DNA from 3 places in the Peribacillus sp. NPDC046944 genome. Region 1 is predicted to be linked to each of the others. Evidence: riboswitches for the same ligand, from Rfam matches in the RefSeq annotation. Region 1 holds a riboswitch; each other region holds the start of a gene.
The links. A riboswitch is a leader RNA that binds a small molecule or an ion and turns the genes downstream of it on or off. The one in region 1 is predicted to bind cobalamin.
Positions count from the first base shown of each region.

Region 2: linked by a shared signal. The riboswitch ahead of metE (5-methyltetrahydropteroyltriglutamate--homocysteine S-methyltransferase) and the one ahead of ACQKIC_RS16965 (hypothetical protein) in region 1 are both predicted to bind cobalamin.
Region 3: linked by a shared signal. The riboswitch ahead of ACQKIC_RS03555 (helical backbone metal receptor) and the one ahead of ACQKIC_RS16965 (hypothetical protein) in region 1 are both predicted to bind cobalamin.

Region 1 is NZ_JBNNML010000010.1:39,183-42,923, reverse strand. Features, by position in the region: gene ACQKIC_RS16970 (MBL fold metallo-hydrolase) at 30-851, shown strand; cobalamin riboswitch at 947-1,148, shown strand; gene ACQKIC_RS16965 (hypothetical protein) at 1,377-1,601, shown strand; gene ACQKIC_RS16960 (hypothetical protein) at 1,631-1,822, opposite strand; gene ACQKIC_RS16955 (YheE family protein) at 1,881-2,084, opposite strand; gene ACQKIC_RS16950 (YheC/YheD family protein) at 2,145-3,287, opposite strand; gene ACQKIC_RS16945 (YheC/YheD family protein) at 3,338-3,741, opposite strand, start outside.
Region 2 is NZ_JBNNML010000017.1:43,128-46,868, forward strand. Features, by position in the region: gene metE (5-methyltetrahydropteroyltriglutamate--homocysteine S-methyltransferase) at 1-1,295, opposite strand, end outside; cobalamin riboswitch at 1,435-1,632, opposite strand; gene ACQKIC_RS19690 (potassium channel family protein) at 1,915-2,337, shown strand; gene bcp (thioredoxin-dependent thiol peroxidase) at 2,400-2,870, shown strand; gene ACQKIC_RS19700 (aminopeptidase) at 2,882-3,741, shown strand, end outside.
Region 3 is NZ_JBNNML010000002.1:108,921-112,661, forward strand. Features, by position in the region: gene ACQKIC_RS03545 (heme ABC transporter ATP-binding protein) at 1-800, opposite strand, end outside; gene ACQKIC_RS03550 (FecCD family ABC transporter permease) at 807-1,862, opposite strand; gene ACQKIC_RS03555 (helical backbone metal receptor) at 1,825-2,790, opposite strand; cobalamin riboswitch at 2,957-3,134, opposite strand; gene ACQKIC_RS03560 (ABC transporter ATP-binding protein) at 3,256-3,741, opposite strand, start outside.

The sequences.
Region 1 (3,741 bases):
TTCCAAAAAAATGATTGGGGTGGAAAGTCATGCTGGAAATGAAAACGATAAACGATGTGGTTTGCGTAAAAGGGACACCGGAAGGAAACAAATCAGGCATGAGCGTGAATGTGTTCTTAACCGATGGCATGTTAGTTGATACGGGGGCAAAAATCTTGTTGAAGGAACTTACTCCATTCTTTGAAACCGCTGATTACGATATGGTTGCGCTGACGCATTATCATGAGGACCATACGGGTGGGGCCGCATGGATACAGGAACATAGGAACGTTCCCATCTATATTCATCCGATGTCCCTCGATATTTGTGCAAAGGATGCAGAATATCCCGATTATCGTAGAGTTTTTTGGGGAGATAGGGATGCCTTCAAGGCAGAACCATTAGGAGGGATCGTCCATTCACGCACTCAAACATGGGAGCCAATCTTTACGCCAGGGCATTCGAGGGACCATATGGTTTACCTGAACCATAGTAATGGTATGCTGTTTTCGGGTGACCTGTTTGTAACGCCGAAAACGAAGCTCGTTTTAAGGGAAGAATCTATCCCGGTCATCATGGAATCCATCAAGAAACTGCTTCAGTATGATTTTAAAGAGGTCTTTTGCTGCCATGCCGGATATGTCCCGAACGGAAAGGAAATGTTTGGAAGAAAGCTCAGTTACTTGGAAAATCTGCGCGGTGAAATTCTGCGTTTGCATGATCAAGGATTGGAAGTCCATGAAATTCAGCAAAACGTGTTGCCTAATCGGTATCCGCTTATCGAGATATCCGGTCATGAATGGGATTCGGAGCATATCATTACATCGATACTGAAAGAGAGTAGGGTGTATTCAGAGGACAGGAAGAAATGATGAATAGGAGGAAAGAGGATAGATAGGGCCCAAGAACAAGGCAGGAGCCTCATTGTAATCCTAGTGAAAATTTGATACAGTTAAACTGAAAAATAGTATTTCGTCTAGAAATGGGTGCAGATAAGAAAGTGTAGCTTATCTGCTTAAAAGGGAAGTCGGTTAGAATCCGACGCTGTCCCGCAACTGTAAATGAGAGCGATTCGAAGGAATGCCACTGTCTTTTTTGCAAGAAAAGATGGGAAGGTTCGAAAAGCGATGATCATGAGCCAGGAGACCTGCCCGTTTTTAGCACAACGCCAGAAACCTACGAGGATAGGGGGTGTTAAGTGCGAAAAATTAGCAAGAACATGCTTTCTTATTTTTGTAGAAAAATGGGGAATCATGGTCATTTTTGTTATGTTTCGTTTGCACTCTAACAACTTCTGAATGGGAAGTTGTTTTTTGTTTTTTACAAGTCCATATTGGACAACATTCAAAAAGAATCCTGCTAATTAGACAGGACAGCTATCATAGGGGGCCATATCATTGTTTGGTACAGTTGAGCATTTTACGGACTATTTAAAAGCGCAAATCATGCGTAACTTTTGTGTGGAAGAAATGATATCTTTAGATGATTGCCGAGCAAGCTTGATTGAGGAAATCCAGGTTCATGGCAAAAACGTAGAAGATAGGAAAGAATACGAAGCAAATCTTGAAAGAGCCTTTAGCCAAGTGAATCTAGAAATATTCGGCTATCAAGAAATCAAGTAAAGAGCCGCCCATAAGGGAAGCCCTTGTTTTCAATCTTTATTGATGTTCGGTTCCGTTTCATCATGAAAGTCATGGGCTTCCTCAATGTTCAAGGTGTCCGCGGCTTCATAGACGTTTCCGCCAGCAAGTCCTTCATTGATGATACGGTCGATATCGAGATATACAGAATCCTTACCGTCATACTCGGTATCCTTCAGAAATGTAATCTTTTCTTTATCCAAATGAAATCCCTCCTTGGCTTTTTATTAGTGTTAGCCAAAGAGGGATTCTTTATTCTATTTAGTCGTACACGTGGTACACCATTAAATCATGAATCATGCCCTTGAGTTTTTCTTCCTCTGACTCTACAGGCGGATTGGTTAACCACTCAATGGACCCATCTTTATGATAGAGGGCTTGGACGGCCAATTTATTGAAGTAAAAGGAAATCTTCCAGCCAGGTAAATTCTTGTGCAACGGCTTCCATTGAAAATGCGTAATCATATGTATAACCTCCATATCGCTGTTTCTCATTTCATTATAATGGAAAAAGCAGGATGGAGGTTATTTTCTTATGTGATTCGGAAAAGTTAATTCAATGAACAGGTTTTTTAAATGTAGTAGGCGGCTCGCTTCAATTTCCTCTTCATCAAATTGCATGGGTTTTGAATTGACTTCATAAATGAATAGAGCACCGGATGTATCTTCCCCGATATCAATGGAGAATTCCCCAAGAAAGCCAAACTTCCTGGAGAGGATGATTCCACATCTTTGCGCAATGTTCGCCAACTTCCTGTTTAACGGCCTCGTTTGTAGCTGCTGATAGGGAAAAAGCTTTCCCCCCCTTGGTGTATGGGTTGTGATTTCCTGGGTTTGCGACATCCTCACGCCCTTGCCGGTCACTTTATAAAATCCATTTTCATAATGAACAAGAATACGGTAATCGTATCGGTGTCCATTCAGTTTCTTTGGAATGACCGCTCGTTGGGCTAGATACCCCCTCTTTTTGAGCGACGCCTTATTGGCTTCCCAAAACGCGGAGAAATCAGAATACAATTCCTGATGTTTCAGGCTATTGAATTGGAGGGTGCCATCAGGTTTTTCTAGCAGGGTGTAGATGCCCTTACCTTGGCTTCCTTTGCATGGTTTCAAATAAATATGTTTGTGGAAATGTAAGAAGTCCGCTAGTTGGGTAGGGTCGGATAGGTCTATGGTCGATGGAAGATGGCGGGCTAGAGATCCATCTTCCGTCAATGCTTCGTACATCAAGTACTTATCCAAAAAATGAGGGTTGAATAAAGTGATGCGATGTTCTTTAAAAAAGGAAAGGAGTTCTTGAAAACTTTCCGATGCTTCGAATCCCCTTTTGGGAATGCGATTATAAACGATATCGGGCAGTGGTAATTTTACCTCATTCCATGTGTTCGTTTGTGAAGAAAAGATGAAGCCTTTCATGTAGTTGGAAAGCAAGGATTCAACCGTGAATACATAGGCCAATATCCCATGATTCGATAAATATTGAGATAAATTCTGAAAAAGTGTCAAATTCCCCCCTATACCTGATTCCTTCTTTGGATCTAGAGAGGTCAAGATACCAACGACTAGCACCCGGTTTCCCGGAAATAAAGTAATCGGAAAAAGTGCCTGATCCTGGGTGTCCTGCTTAAAAGGGATTTCCTCATTCGCGGCTCCCGCATATAGCTGCATATCTTCCTCGTTATGGCTCCATCTCTCAGAGGGAACATCATAAAAAATGTTCATTTCTGTGTACCAATCGTTTGTGAAATCGTCTGTTCGGTAAGATAAATGGCATAATCAAGGCTGAGCTTCCTGGTTAAAAGTTCAAATTCCTTTAACTTTGGATGGGAAAAGATAGAACGGCCTGGTTTAGAATTAGCTTCGAACATCCATACTTGCCCTTTTTTATCCAATCCGAAATCGAAACCGATTTCTCCTATGATGCCATCTAGGTGCTCCTCGATGCTTTCACTTAATATAAGAGCGGCTTCTGATAGCTTTTCCTCGATCCGTTTAGCTTCTTCGTCATCTCCGTATAGTTCGGCAACCGTCTTGATGACCCCGCCGCTTTTAATATGGGTCGTCACACTGCCAGCCCCGGAAACTTTTGCGGCGATGGCCGTCACTTGCCAAACCCCATTGC
Region 2 (3,741 bases), on a different contig from region 1:
AAGGGCAGGTTGAAATACGCCTGTTGTTTTTGATAGCGCTGTTTAAATGGCAGGGTACGGCCATGGGATTGCTGCTTCGCCTGTTCGACAGCGGATTGAACGTCTTTATGGTTTCTGGCCTTTGAATTCTTTAAGGTCTGCCATGCAGCTTTGTTTGCCGCCAGCTTTTCTTCGATTGATTCTAGACCTTCGCTGTTCCCTCTGACCAAAAGCGTGATTTCTTCTAGTTTCTCATCAGCAAAGGCAAGGGCTTCTTTCACTTTGCTGGCCAGTTCTGTCTCGTTTCGAACCGTCACTGGCACGTGTAGCAGGGAGCAGGAAGGTTGAATCCAAATCCGATCTTCGGATACGTGTTTCGTAATGGACTCGACCAACCCGATTTTTTTCGTCAAGTCAGAAAGCCAAATGTTTTTCCCATCAATCACACCGGCCCCAAGTATTTTATCTTTTGGAAAGCCGACTGTTTGAAGATTGCTGAGATTTTTTCCTTTGTCATGGACCAAATCAAGGCCAATTCCTTGAACGGGCAAGTCAATCACTTCTTGGTAGTGCTCTACAGCATCAAAATATGTTTGCAGCATGATGTTCAGGTTGGGGACAGCTTCGTTCAATTTTTCATACAGGTATGTAACAGTTTTCATCTCGTCTTTGGAAAGGGAAGAAACAAGGGAGGGTTCATCGACCTGCACCCACTTCACTCCTTCTTGTTCCAGCTCTCGCAAAATTTTTGTGTATAAAGGCAACAGGCTCAGGATGATGGCCGGAAGATCTTTTTTATCATAGCCTTTTGACAAAGAAATGAATGTGTAAGGTCCGACTATAACCGGCTTCGTATCGATTCCTAGTTTTTCCTTGGCTTCACGGTAAGCAGTAAGTGGCTTGTTTTCTGTCAACGTAAGCTGGGATTGTTTTAGCTCTGGAACGATATAATGATAATTTGTATTGAACCATTTCGTCATTTCGGAAGCGACTTCATCCTTGTTCCCACGGGCCATTGAATAATAAACGGAAAGGGGGACCATGCCGCCTTTATAAGCCGAATAGCGTTCTGGCACCAGGCCGAACATGACGGACATATCGAGCATTTGATCATATAACGTAAAGTCGTTGACCGGGATGATATCGATGCCTTGATCTTTTTGTTTTTGCAAATTGCCTAAACGGATCGCTTCCAATTGCGCCGTGAATTCCGTTTCGTTTAATGTTCCAGCCCAATATGCCTCTAATGTACGTTTCCATTCACGATCTTCACCGATTCGTGGGTACCCTATATTACTACTTTTCAACACATCCATCTCCTTTTAATGAAATAACAACAAAAAAGCATCCCTAACCGTCAAAAGAGAAAGTTAGAAATGCTTAAAATAAAGGGGCACGAAAATACCCCTTATCATTATAAGGTCCCTAACACCTCCCTATCTCCCGTAGGTTAAAACAGTGTTGTCGAAATAGGCAGGTCTCCTGACTCAGGGAACTCTTCCTTAGCACTAAAAGCCTTCCCAATCCAAAAGGACCAGTGGCATCAAACAAAAGCGCTATACATTCCCATTACAGTGGCGGGACCGTGCCGGAATTACACCGGACTTCCCTTTTAATCCTAAAAGCTTAGGAACCTATCTCCACATATGAAATTCATAAAAAACTCCGTCCGCATAAACACGGACACTAAAATTTACAAAATATTATAAAAACTTAACCCATCTTAGCATATCCCGGCCAAATGGGTCAACAAGGAAAAAGTCGGGAAATGGGGTCTGACCCCCACCATGTGGCACGAGAACCCATGCTGTATCTATGTTTTCTTGATGGTGCAGCAGCTGGGAAATAGGGTCTGACCCCTAAAACGAGCATATATTGACTCGCAAAAGAGTATGTATAAGGGAAGTGGGTTGTTTTTGAAATGAGGCGTGGGGGATGACCTTTTATATTTTGATTGTGGGGATTATCTTTTGCATGGTGATGAGCATTCGGACCTTATTTCTTTCTGAGTCGGAGGCAAAGAAGTTTTCTCTTGAAGATATGCTGTGGCTCGGCAATTTATATGCGACATTATTAGTCGGTTTTGCACTGATTTATTTATTATACGAGCTTCAGAATCATTCGGTGATTCTTGATATGGGCAATCGCTTGGATGGAACCTTTTCCGAGCAGCTGAAGACTTCATTTTATTTTAGTGCGATGACGATGTTCTCCGTCGGATATGGGGATATCTCCCCAATCGGCATTGGCCGGATGATCGCGACAATCCAAGCATTCATTGGCTATACGCTTCCTGCGGCATTTGTGATCAGGGCTGTCATCGATTTTGAACAGAAGGAAAGAAAGAACAAGAAATGAAAGTTGTGTTTCTTTCGATTATTGGGTACGCTTACCATGATGAAAGAAATGGAGGGTTTAGAATGACGGTCGAAATTGGAGAAAAAGCACCAGACTTTCAATTACCAGCAAACAACGGAGAACAAGTTACCCTATCAGGATTCAAGGGTAAACACGTTGTATTATATTTTTACCCAAAAGACATGACACCCGGTTGCACGACGGAGGCTTGTGATTTCCGTGATGCTAATGAACAATTCGAAGAGCTTGATGCTGTCATCATAGGCATTAGCCCGGACCCGGTAACACGTCATGAAAAATTCATTGAAAAACATGGGTTGCCTTTCCTGTTGCTTGCTGATGAAAAGCAAGAAGCCGCTGAATTATATGGCGTATGGAAATTGAAAAAGAACTTCGGTAAGGAATACATGGGCATTGAGCGTTCGACTTTCCTGATTGATAAGGAAGGAACGATCGTTAAAGAATGGCGTAAAGTCAAAGTAAAGGGCCACGTCGAAGAAGCGTTGGAAACTCTTCGTGACCTAGAAAAATAAGGTACAGGCTAATGAAGGATGAGCGACTTATCAAGCTTGCCAAGCAGCTGATTCATCATTCACTGAGGCTGCAGGCGAAAGAGCGAGTCTTGATCCGTGGGCCTGTTGCAGCAAAGGCCCTATTGAAGGAACTGATTGACGAAGCCTATAGAATGGGGGCCTATCCTTATGCGGAACTTGAAGATGACGAAATTACCAGTCATCTGCTAAAAGGGAATGTTAAGGAACAGCTCGATACCTTATCAAAATGGAATTATAAGAAATACGAAGATGTGGATGCAGTCATCATCATATCGGGCGATGGAAACGAAGGGCGAGGAGTGAGTGTCCCTCATGAGAGATATCGCCTTCAGGAGGATGCCATGAAAACGTCCACCATGTTCTTCGTCAATAACCGGCGCTGGGTGTTACTGAATTATCCGACCATTGGTTCTGCAAAAAATTCCGGCATGAGCTTTGAGCAGTATGAAGATTTCTTGTTAAACGTGTGCACACTTGATTATCACAAAATGGAAAAGTCCATGAAGCCTCTAAAGGATTGGATGGATCAAACGGATCAAGTTCGGATCATATCGCCGGGGACTGACTTGGCTTTTTCCATTAAAAATATCCCCGCTGTCATTTGCGCTGGTAAAAACAATCTTCCAGATGGTGAAGTGTTCACGGCACCGGTAAAAGACAGTGTCAATGGCACGATTTCCTTCAATACTGCTTCCGCCTATCAAGGAGAGGTATTTGAGGGGATAACCCTTACATTTAAAAAGGGAAAAATCATGAAAGCTTCTTCCAATCAGTCGGACCAAATGAACCGTTTGCTCGATATGGATGAAGGGTCCCGGTACATCGGGGAATTCGCCCTGGGAATCAATCC
Region 3 (3,741 bases), on a different contig from region 1:
AAAGGGTCCAGCTCTCCTGTATGCTTCTCGGGTACAATGAACATTTGCGGCTTAGGTAAGGCAGGATGAGGATGTTTTTCGATTTTTGTCCTATATACCTCCTGAATCCGCTCCTGCTGAAGCACTTCATTCGGCACGTCAATCACTTGGACTCGCCCTTTTTCAAGCAACATCAGGCGATCGCAATATAAGCCAGCCAAGTTCAAGTCGTGAAAAATTGAAATGACCGTCAATTGTTGTTCCTTAGCCATTTTCCTCATCAAATCAAGAAGTTCTTTTTGATAAGACAGATCCAGGTGGTTCGTCGGTTCGTCGAGAAAAAGGATTTCCGGTTCTTGTGCAAGAGCTTGTGCCAACAAAACACGTTGTCTTTCCCCGCCTGACAAACGTTCAAAATGCATTTCCTGAAAGACTGCCACTCCCGTTTGCATCATCACGCGTTGAACGATTTCTTCGTCTTCAGACGTCCAACTATGAAACCACCCTGTTTGATGGGCATATCGCCCAAGGGCAACGGTCTCTTTTACTGTATAGGAAAAAGCCAATGAGGAATGCTGCGGCAAAACGGCGATGACCTGTGCCAGTTGTTTGGACGAATATCCCTGTAGGTCTTTCCCCTTAATATCGATGGTTCCCGCCTGATACGGCAGGATACCGCTAAGCATCCCCAATAGCGTCGTTTTCCCACTTCCATTCGGACCAAGAATACCGAATAATTCTCCTTTTTTCACATCAAACGAGACGGAGTCCAAAACCGTTTTATTATCATATCCTCCTGTTAACCCTTTAACTTCAAGCATACACTTCTACCCTTCTCTCCGTCTCTTTAATAAAATAAATGCGAATGCCGGCGCACCGATAAGCGAAGTAATAACACCTATCGGCAATTCTGTCGGTGCGATGATCGTTCGTGCCACCAGATCAGCCAATATTAAAAATCCGCTTCCCACAATCAATGATAATGGCAACAGATGCGTATGGTCTGGCCCCCAAATCCTGCGGACCAAATGGGGGATGACCAGCCCTACAAAGCCAATCGTCCCTGATACGGCAACGGCAGCCCCTGTCAGTATCGAGCCGGCGATCAGAATCAGCATCTTCCTCCGCTGAACATTCACGCCTAGGTGCCTCGCACGGTCTTCCCCAAATGTCATGGCATTCAATTCGTGGGTGTTCATCATCAATACGAGAGAACCAACGAGGAAAAATGGCAAAATGATCGTGACATGACTCCAACCACGCATCGAGACACTTCCCATCAGCCAGCTGATGATTTGCCTTAACTCCTCACCCGTCAATGCAATCATCAATGAGATGAAAGCACTTAAAAACGAGCTGAAAATGATGCCGGTTAAAATAATCGTTTCTACCTTCATGGAACGATCCATTTTTCTTGCAAAGGTCAATACGCAAAAAATCGTCAACAATGAAAAAAGAACGCTTAATGTAGGCAGTGTATATAGGCCCAAAAACGGCAGTGACAAATTCAAAAACAACGTTAATACTGCACCAAGCGAAGCCCCTGAGGATATTCCCAGGGTATAGGGGTCAGCTAGGGGATTCCTGAGCAATCCCTGAAATGCTGCCCCTGCTATTGCAAGGGATGCCCCAACCAAACTTGCAAGCACGACCCTCGGCAGGCGGATGTTCATCACGATATTCGTCAGTGTCCCATCCGGTTCCATGGCCAGGGGCAAATGAAGGACTTCCTTGCCAATGATTTGCAAAAGCACTGGTATCGGAACGGAAACCGATCCTAAGGAAACACCGATCAATATCGAAATAACCAAAAATGATAGGGCAAATACATAGGCCAATGCCCGTTTAGTTTTTAAATACGTTCGGATAGACTGATTTGGCAAGTTCCTCTACTCCCTCTATAAGCCTAGGACCGGAACGAGTGACAATATCTGAATGGACATCGAAAACCTCACCATTCTTAACTGCCTGAATGTCGGCCCATCCATTTCTTCCCGTTACCTCTTTGACTGGATCTCCTGTGTAATAACCATAGGTTGTAATGATGACATCCGGGTTGGCCGCTATCATCGACTCTTCATCGAGTTTTACCCAGCCATCCAATTCACCTGCGACATTATCCGCTGAAATGATGTCCAGCATTTCATCCATGAAAGTATTTTTTCCCGTTGTATAGATTTCAGGTGACGGTGAAACCTCTACAAAAACACTTTTTCTATCCTCACTCTTGATTGCCTTAGCCTTTTCTTTGATCTTTTCCAGCTTGTTCTGCATCGTCTTGACGATTTCCTTTGCCTTATCCAGTTCCCCTATTGCCGTTCCAATCATCTCGATAGACGTATACACTTCTTTAAAGCTTTTAGCATCATTGACGATTATAACTGGAATACCCGCATCCTTAAGCTGTTGGATTCCTTCTTTGGAATTATGGGCACTCTCATGAGCAAGAACGATATCAGGCTGCAAGGCTAAAATCATCTCTGTATCTATTTCCATTCCACCTATCTTCTGAATATCTTTCGTTTCTTCCGGGTAATTGTCATTTTCAGACACTCCAATCACTTTCTCACCCGAACCTAGCGCAAAGACCGCTTCTGTATTACTTGGGATTAATGAAACAATTTTTTCTGGTTTCTGCTCGATGGTGACTTTGTTACCCACTGCATCTTGTAACGAAAGCGGGAAGCCCTGGTTAACAGCTTGTTTTGTCGACTGGTTTTCTCCTGTTCCATCCTGGGAGGCATCGCTACAGCCAACCAATATACCAACCATCAATCCCATCACAAGCATGAAACTATATATCTTCCTCATCTTAAAACCTCCATCATTTTTGAGTTCATTTCTGGACCTTCACACATGTGTTGCGAATATCAAAAGACATACAAAAAAGCATCCCCCATCAAAACGGAGGATGCTTGTATGGCAACGGAACAAAAAAGGGACATAGCTCTGCCACACACCTCCCCATCCGCGTGGTTACCGGTGTACAATTTTGGCAGGTCTCCTGGCTCATGGTCATTGCTAACGGCACCTTCCCATATTATTCATACAGTGGTATACATCCGTTAACTCCCATTTACAGTGGCGCGACCGCGTTGGCATTTCACCAACTTCCCTTTCAAGTCCTTACAGACACCAAATTGTTCATATGTATATAATTTCACTGCCTTTCATTATACACCATTTAGGAAATCGTATTATATGATATTTCAGATTACTTTAAATTAAGATTTGGAACACAAAAAGGCAACCATCACATGGCTGCCTTCTATAGCTTTAGATGTCACTATTAAAACGGCATGTACTTTGATCACGTAAAAGACCTAGATCTTTCGGCACCATCGTTTCAATCAAAAAGTCATCCTCTTCCTCATAAATGATTTTCTTCATTTCGATGCCGAAGTACTCTTTCATCCGGGCTTCCGTCATCACTTCGCGGACTTCGCCATACACCACACGCTTTTCCTTGGCAGTCATTAAAACATGGTCAGCCAAGTAGAATGCGTGGTTCGGATAATGCGTGTTTATGATACAAGAAATGTTCTTCTCTTTCGATAACCGCTTTAGTGTCTGTAAAATCACGATTTGCTTTTGAATATCAAGATGCGATTCTGGCTCATCAAGAATCAATACATCCGGGTCCGATACAAGCGTCCGGGCAATCAAGGCCAGCTGCAATTCCCCACCACTGACGGAATTACAGGACTTTTTGGCAAGGTGAGCAATGCCAACCATTTCAAGAGCAGCGATGGCAGCCTCCCG